DNA from 2 places in the Geobacter pickeringii genome. Region 2 is predicted to be linked to the other one. Evidence: riboswitches for the same ligand, from Rfam matches in the RefSeq annotation. Region 2 holds a riboswitch; the other holds the start of a gene.
What was found. Region 2 has a riboswitch for molybdenum cofactor ahead of GPICK_RS04545 (molybdenum cofactor biosynthesis protein MoaE). Riboswitches for the same ligand answer to the same signal wherever they lie in the genome.

Region 1: another riboswitch for molybdenum cofactor. It lies ahead of GPICK_RS06600 (aldehyde ferredoxin oxidoreductase family protein); the one in region 2 lies ahead of GPICK_RS04545 (molybdenum cofactor biosynthesis protein MoaE).

Annotation. Positions count from the first base shown of each region.
Region 1 covers NZ_CP009788.1:1,459,985-1,466,391, forward strand. Annotated here, with positions in the region: gene GPICK_RS06585 (HesA/MoeB/ThiF family protein) at 113-931, opposite strand; gene GPICK_RS06590 (MoaD/ThiS family protein) at 933-1,157, opposite strand; gene GPICK_RS16615 (hypothetical protein) at 1,163-1,768, opposite strand; gene GPICK_RS06600 (aldehyde ferredoxin oxidoreductase family protein) at 1,839-3,575, opposite strand; molybdenum cofactor riboswitch at 3,615-3,737, opposite strand; gene mftF (mycofactocin biosynthesis glycosyltransferase MftF) at 3,745-5,178, opposite strand; gene GPICK_RS06610 (electron transfer flavoprotein subunit beta/FixA family protein) at 5,175-6,056, opposite strand; gene GPICK_RS06615 (ferredoxin family protein) at 6,069-6,347, opposite strand; gene GPICK_RS06620 (FAD-dependent oxidoreductase) at 6,344-6,407, opposite strand, start outside.
Region 2 covers NZ_CP009788.1:985,149-991,555, forward strand. Annotated here, with positions in the region: gene GPICK_RS04525 (molybdopterin molybdotransferase MoeA) at 1-1,155, opposite strand, end outside; gene GPICK_RS04530 (ATP-binding cassette domain-containing protein) at 1,384-2,034, opposite strand; gene GPICK_RS04535 (ABC transporter permease) at 2,040-2,726, opposite strand; gene GPICK_RS04540 (substrate-binding domain-containing protein) at 2,736-3,545, opposite strand; gene GPICK_RS04545 (molybdenum cofactor biosynthesis protein MoaE) at 3,563-3,940, opposite strand; molybdenum cofactor riboswitch at 4,081-4,201, opposite strand; gene GPICK_RS04550 (HesA/MoeB/ThiF family protein) at 4,302-5,144, opposite strand; gene GPICK_RS04555 (MoaD/ThiS family protein) at 5,149-5,373, opposite strand; gene GPICK_RS04560 (aldehyde ferredoxin oxidoreductase family protein) at 5,448-6,407, opposite strand, start outside.

The sequences.
Region 1 (6,407 bases), 470 kb from region 2:
CCGTACTGCTCAATGCAAAGCCAGTGGCCGACCCATTCGCCGTCTGGGTCAGGGTCCCGGTGGCCCCGCCGGACACCTCTAAAATCAGTTGGTTAGAGTTCACGGGCGGACACTAGATGAATATTTCCTCCACGTCCATATCAAGCAAGTTAATGGTGAGTTTTCGTCCTTTCCTCTGCCTTCCCAGGCCAAGGAGAATTTTGCAGGTTTCCGCCACCTCCATGCTGGCGATGACCGCTGGTGTGAAGGAAGGGTTGCCGAGCCTCTTCTCTATTCCCGTTCCATCCTCCCTGCCTGCGTAGAGCTTTTCCAGCGTCCTTTCACCGGGCAGTTGGGTAAGAACCTGGCCGTACCAACCACCGATGGCCCCATGCACAAAGGGAATATTCAGCGCATCGCAGACGTCTGCCAGTTCCAGGCGCGCAGAGACTGAATCCAGCGCGTCCACCGCCACGTGGGCATATCTCAGAAGTTCCTGTCCGTTATCTCTGGTGAATGCTTCCCTGAGCGGGATAAGGGTGACCGCCGGATTGATCTCGGCAATCCGCGCCGCCGCCGCCTCTACCTTGGCTTGACCCAGCAGGCGGAGACTGGAGAAGAGCTGGCGGTTCAGGTTGTGTTCCACGAAGGTGTCCGGGTCGATGGCGATGATCGTGCCGACGCCGAGCCGCGCCAGTTCCTCGATGATGTATCCACCCAGCCCCCCGCAGCCGATGACGGCAACCGTGCTCCGGAAGAGGCGAAGCTGCTGGTCGATGGTGAGCATCTGGCGGTTGCGCTGGTAGCGGGCCGGCAGGAGACCCATCTTCAGGATCGTCCCTTCGGCTTCGGCAAGGGTGAGGGAGAAACGCCCGGCCGCCTCCACCTGGCTGCGCCATGGCACAAGATCCCCGTCGGCGTGTTCCCGGATGAACTCCTCCAGGGATGGCATCCTACCCTCCTCCCAGGAGCGGGAAGAGAGCCAGGGTATCCCCTTCCGCAAGCCGGTGGTCCAGCTTCACGTGGCGGCTGTTCACCAGCATGATTCCCAGTTCCTTTTCGGCGAGGGAGAGTTCCCGCACTACGTCGGCCACTGTGGTCCCTTCGGCGTAGTCGCGGGATTCGATGTCGAACCGGCCGGTGCGGAAGGTGGCAAAGAGTTTTACGGTTATGTTCATGGCTGTCACCTGAAATTGACGGTGAGGCGGACGCTGCCGCCCACGCAGAGGGGCTGAGTTGTCCGCAGAAGCCCCGCACCCACCGGTGTTCCGTTGATGTTCCCCCCGTCGCACGATTCCCAGAACGTCTCGTCGCGCTCCCGGAAAAAGGAAATCACATCGCTGCACCCCATGAGGATGCCGCGTTTGAGAAATACCGGTCCCAGTTCGGTGAGGAGGAGATTGAAGAGTTTCACCCGCACCGTCCCGATCCGGTCGGTGGCGTCGGCGGCGGTTTCCTGGTGGGTCATGGCCCCGCGCATGGCGGCCAGGTGCCCGCCGCGGCGCATGGTGGCCCCCACCAGTCCCGGCATGGCCCCGGACAGGGCGATGGTGGCGCCGTCCCTCACGATGGCGGTCTCCACGTTGTCGGTGGCCTTGGAATCGAGGAAGATGGTAGTGATTCTCGTGGCGACGTAGTCAGGGGCGATCCCCCACTGCCGGCACAGAAGCCGCTGAAGCGTGCATCCCACGTGGGCCGTGACGAGAAAGCCCTGCTGAAGGATGGGAAAGAACTCTCCAATCAGCGAGGAGGGCAGGGTCAGGGTTAGATGTATGAGAGGGGCTTCCATTGCCGGGCGTCTCCCTTTTCGGACTGTCTGACGGGACGGGAGCGGACCGTCGGGTCCGCCCCCCATGCTGCTACCAGTTGAAGAGCTGATCGAGCTCCTCGTCCGGTACCGAGAAGGTCTGATTGTGGGGCGCGATCGGGTCGGTGTAGAAGAAGCGGGGGAGCCGGTCGTGCTCCTTGGTGAAGCCTGCCCGCTTGTTGAAGTCGCGCTCGGCGGAGAGCACCTTCTTGCCGAGAGCCACTACGTCGTCGCCGGTCATGGTGATGCCGTAGAAGGCGCCGAGCATGTCGAGGAGCGCCTGGAAGGTCTCCGGCTGATCCATGATGGCGAAGGCGATGAAGAGGCACATGCCGGTGGAGTCGATGGCGGCGGTGGCGATCTGGAGGTTCCGCGACAACTCCACCTGCCCCTCGGTCTTGAGCGGATCCACGTCCCCGCCGACTTTCAGGATATTGGTGGCGATGGCATAGCCGGCGGTATGGTCGGCCCCCTGGGTGGTGGTGGCGTAGGTGACGCCGATCCCCTGGATGGGGCGTGGGTCGTAGGCGGGAAGCGCCTGCCCCTTCACCACCGGCACCTTCTCCACGCCGAAGACCTTGCCGGTGATCTCGGCGCCGCAGCCGAGCACGCGTCCCAGGGGCGTACCCTTGCCCACTTCCTCCATGAGCCTGATGGCCGCTTCGCGGTCGCCGAACTCCGCCAGCCCCGCATCCATGGCCACGCCGATGGTGACCCCCATCTCGATGGTGTCGAGACCGAAATTGTCATCCATGTAGTCCAGTTTTGCCACGGTATCGAGATCGTCGATGCCGCAGTGACCACCGTGGGACCAGACCGTCTCGTACTCGGGCTGCTTGGTGACGTAGTTGCCGTCTTTGTCGTTGAAGATGCCGGAGCACTGGATGACGCAGCCGCGGTGGCAGCCGTGGGTGGCGGTCCCCCCCCGCTTGACCTCCAGCTCGGCCTGGGCCTCGCCGGAAAGCTTGGCGGACCCTTCAAAGACACCCCCCTTGAAGTTGCGGGTCGGATAGCCCCCCGCCTCGTTGAGGACGTTGGTGAGGACGTTGGTGCCGTAGGCCGGGAGCCCCTCGCCGGTGACCGGGTGCTTGCGGAGCCCCTCCACGAACTTGCGGTTGGCGTCCCGGAACTTCTCCGGCTCCTTGGCCGGACGCATCTTCATGCCGGCGTCGTCTAGGATGATCGCCTTCACCCGCTTGGCACCCATGACCGCGCCGACGCCGCCGCGGCCGCAGTGGCGGGTGGGGCGCAGCTCCGGGTCGGTGCAGGCGATGGAGGCGGCCAGGAGCTGCCGCTCACCGGCCGAGCCGATGGTGATGTAGGCAACCTTGTCGCCGTATTCCTTCCGCAGTTTCTCAACGAGGGGGTAGTTGTCCATCAACTGCAGGCTGTTGTCCACCTCCACCGTGATGCCGTCCTTGTTGATGATGATCTTGTAGAGGTCGTCACCGGCAGGTTTCCCCTCCAGGATGACCGCGGCATAGCCGATCCGGGCTAGCACCTGGGCCGCCTGGCCGCCGGCGTTGGACTCCTTGATGGTGCCGGTCAGGGGGCTCTTGCACCCCACCGAGAGGCGGCCGGTCATGGAGCCGGTGGTGCCGGAGAGCATTCCCGGGGCAAAGATCAGCTTGTTTTCCGCTCCCAAGGGATGACAGAGGGGATGCACCTCCGTGGCGATGACGAGCGACGTTAAGGCACGGCCGCCCAAACCGGCATACTCGCCAACCTCCTCGAAGGTCACCTTGGGACCACCCGCTGCCCCCATGTCAATCCGCGCGATTCTGTCCATACCGATACTCCTTTCCCTTTATTGAATTGTGTGGTTTTGGCGAACCACGATAATTCTCCTTTCCAAAGGGAGGCCTTGCCGTTTCCAGCAAAACCCATTGGCCTGACGCCATGGGATACCAGTTATCCCCGCAGGCAGGCAGGCTCGGAGAAGGCATTATTTCCGACTCTTACCCCGACGCCTCCATCTGCCGGAGGATGACCACCCGATAGGAGGCGAAGCATCTCCGGCTCAGGCATCCCCAGAAGGCGCCGGCCCCGTAGGCCACCTGTTCAAGGAAGTAGATGCCGGCAAAAGGGACGAACGACAGCCTCGGTTTCCTGATGGCATGGTCCACCTTGGCCGCGCAGAGGAGGGCGCCGAAGGGAACCAGCCAGAAGAGGGGCACCACCAGTGCGAGGGACACGAGGGGAATCGAGTAGTAGCGCACCAGGTGGTAGCAGAGGTAGTAGACGAGGCTTCCCAGGGCCCGGAGCCGGCCGGAGATGAGCGCGCCCAGTCCGATGGGGATGTTGCGGCGTGCCATCCTGAACCTCACGGCCGTTGCGTCCGTTGCGAGGACTCCGGCTGCCATCAGGAGCGTCCACCAGCCGGTGAAGGGGGCCATGGCGCACAGGGCCAGGAGGAGAGCCAGGAGGGGGGGGACGACCATCCGCTTCCGCCGCTGGGGATGGAGGATCTGGAGCATCCCCTCGGAGGTGCCGTAGTCGAACCGGCGGGACATGAACGAGCGGAGGGTGCTCCGGTGCTCGTGGAAGACCCTTCCCGCCGGGAGGTAGGTGATGGTCCAGCCATGGTCCCGCAGGCGCCAGGTCAGGTCCACGTCCTCCCCCACGTGCATGGAGTCGTCGAAACCGTCCACGCTCCGGAAGGCGAGGCGGCGCATCAGGAGGTTGCAGCTCGGCAGGTAGAAGGTGTCGTCTCCGCCGCTTCCCGTGCGCTCCCGGGAGCCGAGGGAGAGGCTCGACATGACCGCCTCGTAGCGGTCCACGGCTGATTCGGTGCACATGCCGTCCACGAGCCCCCCCACCGCCGCGGTCCGGTGATCGTTGAACGCCGGTATCAGCTCCATGAGCCACTCCCTGGAGGCGGTGCAGTCGGAATCGATGAAGGCGAGGATATCCCCCCGGGCGGCCACGGCCCCCTCATTGCGGGCCGCGGCCGGCCCCCGGCCCGTGCCCCCTGAAGGGACAACCCGGGCTCCGGCCCGGCGCGCCACCTCTGCCGAGTCGTCGCTGCTCCCGTCGTCCACCACGATTATCTGGAGGAGTTCCTTGGGATAGTTCAGGCCGTTGAGGGAGGCCAGACAGCGCCCGAGCTCTCCGGCCCGGTCCTTCACCGGTATGACGATGCTGACGCTGGGAAGGTCCGAGTGCTCTTCAGAGACTTGCCGGTCCCTCTCCACAAATCCCTTTGCCACCAGCTGTTCCAGCACAGCGGTCTCCGCCGGGGTCGCGGCGGTGATGGCCCCTTCCCGGGCGCGCCTGACGAGCTCCATGAGCGGGGCGTTCAGTCGCACGACGCAGAGGGGAGTCTTTGCCATGAGGAAGTGCTCCCCTTCGCGTTCCACCAGCTCCACATGCTGCGCCAGGCGATAGTTCATTGTGCAAGTCCCTCCTCGCGGAAGATCTGCCAGAGTTTCGTCGCCGTCTCATCGGCGGTGAGCTGGTGCGTTTTCCCTTCCCGGGCCTTGATCCCCCCCGAGAGGAGGGAGAGTATCCGCTCGAAGGCGGGGAGCGTCGGGTCCGGGGTTACGACCCGCACCGGATCGGGACGGGGGGCGGAGAATTCGGCCGTCGCCAGGCGGGAGCCGGTGGCCCCCACCTCCCAGAAGGGAATCCCCAGGTCGGCCAGTTCCCACTCTTCGATGCTTAAGGCGAGGGAGCGGGTGACCGCCTCAAGGGAGGGATAGCGGGGGGTGTGTCCCTCGTCGAAGAGGACCGTGCAGGGGAACGGCGCCCGGACCCTCTGGCGGGAGCCCCGGTCACCCTTGCGCAGGGCCTCGACTCCGTTCTCCACGGGGAGAACCGAAACGGCGGCGGTGACACAGGGGATGCCGGCGGTGGCGGCAGCCAGGGCCGGCACCGGATCGTCGCCCCGGTCCTGCATCCGGTTGCCTGTGAAGACGAGGGAAGGGGAGAGAATCCCCACGATGCGGGCCAGGATGCGGGCATCGGCTGCGGCATCGCCACCCTCCACGCCGTGATCCCAGAAGCGGATGCCACGGTCAGCCCCCAGGGAGAAGGCGAGGCGGAGGGTGTCGTCGAGGCGCTCGGGGCCCACTGCCAGGGCCGTCACGGTGGCGCCGAGGGAATCCTTGAGCCGCAGGGCCTCCTCCAGGGCGACGAGGTCGGCCGGGTTGGGGAGGCGCCGCAGCCCCCGGTCGCCGATGCCGGCGCCCCGCGTCGTTACCCGCGCGGGGGGGCGGGGGTCGGCGATCTCCCGGAGGAGGACGAGGATGTGAAGGTTGTTGTAGGGCATATCTGAAATCTCCTAAGTCATCCGGTACGCTACGCCGAACCCCCCTCTCGGATAGCGCCAGCGGGTGAAGGCGTTGCGGTGGCAGACCACGTAGCAGGTGCCGCATTCGAGGCAGCCGTCGTGGACGAAGGTCATCTTCTTCTCCTCCTCCGACCAGGTGTAGCAGCGGGCCGGGCAGGAGTTGGTGCAGCCGCGGTTGTCGCAGTTCACGCAGACCTGGGGATCGAGGACGATGTGGGGCTCCCGGTCGATGGTGAAGCTGGTGAAGTCAAAGATCTCGTCGATGTTCATAGGGCTCTCCATGCGCTGAAGGCGTCGGCTGCCAGGTTCTTGAGCCCCACCTTCTCCCTG
Region 2 (6,407 bases):
CACGCGGGACGCCTCCCCGGGGAGGACGACGAGGCCGTTGGCGCGGACCATGGTCTTGAGGATGCCGGTATGCTGATCGCCGGAGGTGGAGGCGACGTAGGTGCCGTTTTCCACCGTCACCCGCACCCGGAGGAAGTTGATCTTCCCCGGTTTTTTGCGCGCCTCTTCCTTGAGGACCGCCTTCACGAACGGCTTCAGCACCCGGCGGTGTCCCATCATCTTCAGCAGGGCCGGCCGGACGAACTCCTCGAAGGTGACCATGGTGGAGACCGGGTTGCCAGGGAGGGAGAAGACCGGCTTCGCCCCGAAGATGGCAAAGGCGGTGGGGCCTCCCGGCTTGATGTCGATCTTCCAGAAGACCTGCTCCACCCCCAGTTCGGCCAGGACGTCGCGGACCAGGTCCCGGTCGCCGGCGGAGACCCCGGCGGAGGTGATGAGGGCATCGGCCCGGAGCCCCTCGGTCATCTTTTCCCGGTGGCTCTCCCGGTTGTCGCGGGCGATGCCGAGGATGACCGGTTCGGCGCCGCATTCGCGGACGGCGGCCGCCAGCGACAGGGTGTTGGAGTTGACGATTTTTCCCGGCACCGGCGGCTCTCCCAGCTCGATCAGTTCGTCACCGGTGGAGAGGATGGCGACCCGCGCCCTGCGGTAGACCGGGACGATCGCCTTGCCGAAGGAGGCGAGCATGCTGATCTCGGGGGGGCGGATGAGGGTGCCGGCCGGGATGATCACCTCGCCGGTCGCCACGTCCTCCCCCTTGAAGCGGATATGCTGACGGGGGGAGACCGGGGCGGTCACCGTCACGGTCTCGCCGCTCCCTTCGGTCTCCTCCACGGGGACCACGGCGTCGCAGCCGGGGGGGAGGGGGGCCCCGGTCATGATCCGGATGGCGCACCCCGGCTCCACGGCGCCGCAGACCTCGCCGCCGGCCGGGATGTATCCCGTCACCTTCAGGGAGAGGGGGGTGACGGTGCAGTCGGCGGCGCGCACGGCAAAGCCGTCCATGGCCGAGTTGTCGCAGAGAGGCATCTCCCAAGGCGCGACGATATCCTCAGCGATGACGCGGCCGAGGGATTCCAGCACCCCGACCCGCTCGACCCCCAGGGGGGCGACGCGGCCGAGGATGATGCGGCGGGCTTCCTCAAAGGTTGGCACGGCTTGCGGACTCCTTTGTCGATGAACGTGATGCGGCAGTCGAACACTGTCGCAGGGAGTACATGAGGCATATTTCGTCGTAATTCTTGGCGAAATGTAGCGTCCGCAGTCGATCCTGTCCGAACCCGCAGGGTGAGTTGATCGGCTGCAGCGAAATGAGCCTAGAATTACAGAAATAGGCCATTAGTACGAGTGAAGGCAGTGTTCGACTGCCGATTATCCGGCCGGTCAGGCGAACTCTCCCCCCACCAGGTGGAGCCGCTCCCCCCCGAGGCGGCCGGGATGCTCCGGGTCGTGGGTGGTCATGATGACCGTGGTTCCACTGCCGGGAAGCGAGACGATGACCCGTTCGAGGAGCTCGCAGGTTTCCCGGTCCACGTTGGCCAGGGGCTCGTCCAGCAGGAGCACCGTCGGCTTCAGCACCAGGGCGCGGGCCATGGCGACCCGCTGGCACTCGCCGCCGGAGAGTTCCCGCGCGCGGCGGTGGTCGAACCCAGTCAGCCCCACGAGGGCCAGGGCCTCCTCCACCCGCCGGCGCCGCTCGTCTCCCCGGATCCCCCGCACCTTCAGCCCGAAGGCGACGTTGGCGAAGACGCTGCCGTTGAAGAGGTACGGCGACTGGTGCAGCAGCGTCACCTGCCGGCGCAGGGGGAGAAGCGTTCCGTTGGTCCAGCGGACCGGTTCGCCGCCGAAATGGAGCTCCCCGGACGTGGGGGGATCGAGGAAGGCGAGAAGGGTGAGGAGGGTGGTCTTCCCCGAGCCGTTGGCCCCGGTAAGAGTGTAGAGTTTTCCCGCGGCGAGCGCAAGGTCGTCGATGGCGAGGACGGTGCGTTCCCCGTGCTTTTTGCGGATGGCGTTCAGGCGGTAGAGGGGGGGCATGGCGGTCACCTCTGCTGGAGGAGGTTGAGGAAGAGGTTCACGAGGAGCGCCACCCCCATCAGGATGAGCCCGAGGGCGAGCCCCAGGGCGAATTCCCCCTTGCCGGTCTCCATGGCGATGGCGGTGGTCATGGTCCGGGTGTAGCCGCGGATGTTCCCGCCGAGCATCATCGCCACCCCCACCTCCGCCACCACCCGTCCGAAGCCGGCGATGACCGCCGCCATGATCCCGAAGCGGAGCTCCCGCACCAGCAGGCGGACGCTCTGGAAGGGACCCGCCCCCAGGGTGAGGGCGGTGGGGACGATGCGGGGATCGGCCCCCTTGACGGTCCCCAGGGTGTAGTTGGCTACGATCGGGATGGCGAGGATGGTCTGGCCGATAACCATCGCCTTGGGGGTGAAGAGGATTCCCAGTTCCCCCAGGGGGCCCTGCCGGCTGATGATGCCGTAGACCGCCAGCCCCACCACCACCGTCGGCAGCGCCATGAGGGTGTTGAGCAGCGTGATGACCGCGCGCCTGCCGGTGAACTCGGTGATCCCGACGGCCACCCCGACCGGCACGCCGGCCAGGGTGGCGAAGAGGATCGACCAGAGGGCCACGCTCAGTGACGTCGAAACGGCGTTGAGCACCTCCGGGTCGAGGGAGGCGATCAGGTCGAGGGCGGTGCGGAAGGTGTCGGAAAGAAACGCCACCCCTGCTCCCTACTTCTTGTAGACGAAGAAGACTGGCTCGCCGTGGGCCTTGTAGCCGGTGATGATCTTCTGCCCCTCGGGGCCGGTGACGTAGTCGATGAATTTCATGGCCAGGTCATGCTTCACGTGGGGGAACTTCTTCGGGTTCACGGCAATGACCCCGTAGGGATTGAAGAGTCCCTTCTCCCCCTGGAAGGCAATGACGAGATCGGTCTTCTTTCCCTTGTAGGCGTTGTAGGTCCCGCGGTCGGCCAAGGTGTACCCCTGCCGCTCGGTCGCCATGGTAATGACCGGCCCCATTCCTTGGCCCGCCTCGATGTACCATCCCCCCTTCGGCTGGACGCCGGCGGCCTGCCACAGCTCCTTCTCCTTGATGTGGGTCCCCGACTTGTCCCCCCGGGAGATGAAGGTGGCCCCCTTTGCGGCGATGAGCTTCAGCGCCTCGGCCGCGGTCTTCGCCGTGGCGATGCCGGCCGGGTCGCTCTTCGGACCGATGATGACGAAGTCGTTGTACATGACATCCCGGCGGTTCACGCCGAAGCCGTCGGCCACGAACTTGTCCTCCAGCTTGCGGGCATGGACGAAGACCACGTCCACGTCCCCCGCCTCGCCGAGCTTCAGCGCCTGTCCGGTGCCGACGGCCACCACGTCCACCTTGCAGTGGTTCTTCTGCTCGAAGGGTGGAAGGAGCACCGACAGGAGTCCCGAGTCCTGGGTGGAGGTGGTGGTGGACATCTTGAGGCGCTCTTCCGCAGAGGCCGCGCCGCAGAGGACCACCAGCGTGACGATGGAGAGGAATAGGGTGCGTAGCGATTTCATGAAACCTCCGTATCTTCTCAGTCGCGTTGTTCTTCCTTCTTGATGGTTGTCATTTTTTTGAGCCGGGCGATGCCGTCCTGGCATGCGCCAAAGGCATCGGAGCTGTTGGGGGAGCTGGCTGCCACCAGGGAGATGATCTCCCCCACCCGGAGGCGGCCGGTCCGCCGGACCAGGAGCACGTCTTCCAGCGTCCACTTCCCCTGGAGCTCGGCGGCAATTACTGCCAGTTCTCCCTCGGTGTCCCCCTCAGCCCGGTAGTCGATGCAGGTGGTCGGCCGGTCGCCGTTGGCTTCCTTGACCACCGCGTAGTGAAACACCACCGATCCGGAACGGTCCTTCCCGATGGCGTCATAGAGCTCCGAAGGATTGATGGGGGTCGAGGTCACGCAGATCATGATGGTGTCTCCCGCGGTTGGAACTATACCATTGTTTTCAGTTTCTTGAAGCAGCGGAAGCCGTGACCGGCGAAGGATCGTCTGCCGACGGCCGAAAAAAGGGCCTCTCTCCCAGATGGAAAGAGGCCCCATACCCCACGAAGGCGTATCAAGCGTTCTCCTTTCCAGAAGGGAGGCCCCGCCGTTTCCAGCGGCACCCGTTGGCCGCAGACCGTGGGGCTGGTGCCCGGTAGGTGTGACGGCTCGGAGAATGAAATTAATTGATTTTCTATGAATCCTGCTTATGCCGTCTTCGGCGCGCCCTGTCAATTCAAAACTGGGAAATGCCACTATCGACGGTGGGTTGCATCGCAGGGTGGCCTCACGCCCCCACCGCCGCCGGCGCCGGTTCGAGCGGCACCTCGCTGAATTCCATGTCGAGAAGGTTCATGAAGATCATCCGGTTGCGGAGCGATTCGCCTTCCCCCAGGAGGATCTTGCACGCCTCGGCCACCTGGAGGCTCGCCACCGTGGCCGGGGTGAACGAGGGGTTGCCGAGCCGCGTTTCCACCCCTTTCGGCTCCGACCAGCCGCCGAAGAGGTAGGGCGAGAGGTCGTCCCCCGGAAGTTGGGAGGCGACCTGTCCGTACCAGCCGCCGATGGCGCCGTGTACCAGGGGGATGGAGAGCGTGCGGCAGCTCTCCGCCAGCTCCAGGCGGGTGGCGATGCTGTCGAGGCCGTCCATCACGATCTGGGCGCCGGCAAGCAGTTCGTGGCCGTTGTCGCGGGAGAACGCCTCCTGGCGCGCGGTGACGGTGACGGCGGGGTTGATCTCGGCCACCCGGGCCGCGGCGACCGCCGCCTTGGGCCGGCCGAGGAGGGCGGGGGAGGAGAGGATCTGGCGGTTCAGGTTATGCTCCTCGAAGATGTCGGGATCAATAACCACCAGGTTTCCGACTCCGAGACGGGCCAGTTCCTCCACCAGGTACCCCCCCAGGCCGCCGCTGCCGATGATGACCGCCCGGCTGCGGAACAGGCGCAGCTGCTTTTCCACGGTGATGGTCTGGCGGTTGCGCTGGTAGCGGGCCGGCATGAGGCCACGGGCGAGGGCCGCCTCCTCCACCTGGCCGACGGTGAGGCCGAACCGCGCGGCTGCCGTCGCCTGGGCCGCCCAGGGGAGAAGGTCCGCCGTGGCCGCTGCCGTGATGAAGTCGTGGAGATCCATGGCGCTACCCCCCTCCCACCAGGGGGAAGAGCGACAGGATGTCGCCGTCGAACAGCCGATGATCGAGCTTGGCATGCCGGCTGTTGACCAGCACGATGCCGACCTCCCGTTCCGGGATCTTCAGCTCGCCGGCGATGTCTGCCGGGGTGATTCCGTCCCGGTACTTATTGGTTGTCGCGGCAAAACGCCCGACACGGAACATGGCGAAAAGTTTTACGGTGATCTCCATGGCTTTTACCTCGATAGCCGGGGGGCTGATTTTTTACTGTTACCCCCTCGCCCTGCGGGAGAGGGGGGAGGGGGTTAGAAGTTCCAGAACTCGTCGATCTCTGCGTCGGTGAAGTCCCACACCGCGTTGTGGGGGGCCACCGGCTCGAGCCTGAAAAACTCCGGCAGGCGGTCGTGCTCCTTGGTGAACCCGGCCTCGATGTTGAACTGGTGCTCCACCTTCAGGATATGCTTGCCGAGGTTGGTCACATCGTCGCCGGTGAGGTTGATGCCGAAGCGGGCGTTGATCATGTCGATCAGGGCCGGGAGGCACTCCGGGATGTCCAGGGCCGGGAAGGCGACGAAGATGCACATGCCGGTGGAGTCCACCGCCGCCGTGGCGATCTGGAGGTTGCGGGAGAGCTCCACCTGCCCCTCCTTCTTCAGCGGGTCCACGAAGCCGCCGACGTTGAGGATGTTGGTGGCGATGGTGTAGCCGGCGGTGTGGTCGGCCCCCATGGTGCTGGTGGCGTAGGTGATGCCGATCCCCTTCACCGAACGGGGGTCGTAGGCCGGAATCCCCTGGTTCTTCACCACCGGCACCCGGGTGACGCCGTAGGCCCTGCCGACGGCGCCCGCCCCGCCGCCGAGGATCCGGCCGAGGGGGGTCCCCCTGCCGATTTCCTCCGTGAGGATGCGAATGATCCCCTTGCTGTCGCCGAAGGGGAGGATGCCGGCCTCCATGGCCACGCCGAACATGACGGCGGTCTCGATGGAGTCGATGCCGATGTCGTCCATGAGGTTGTCGGCCACGGCGATGTCGTCCAGGTCGTCGATGCAGCAGTCGGCGCCGAGCCCCCAGATGGTCTCGTACTCGAAGCCGGAGGTGACGTATTTCCCCTCCTTGTCGTGGTAGACCTGGGAGCACTGGATGATGCAGCCGGCGTGGCAGCCGTGCTTCGGCTTGCCGCCGCGGGCGACGATGGTGTCGTGCATGGTCTCGCCGGAGATCTTGTCGTGGCCGTCGAACTGGCCCGCGGTGAAGTTGCGGGTCGG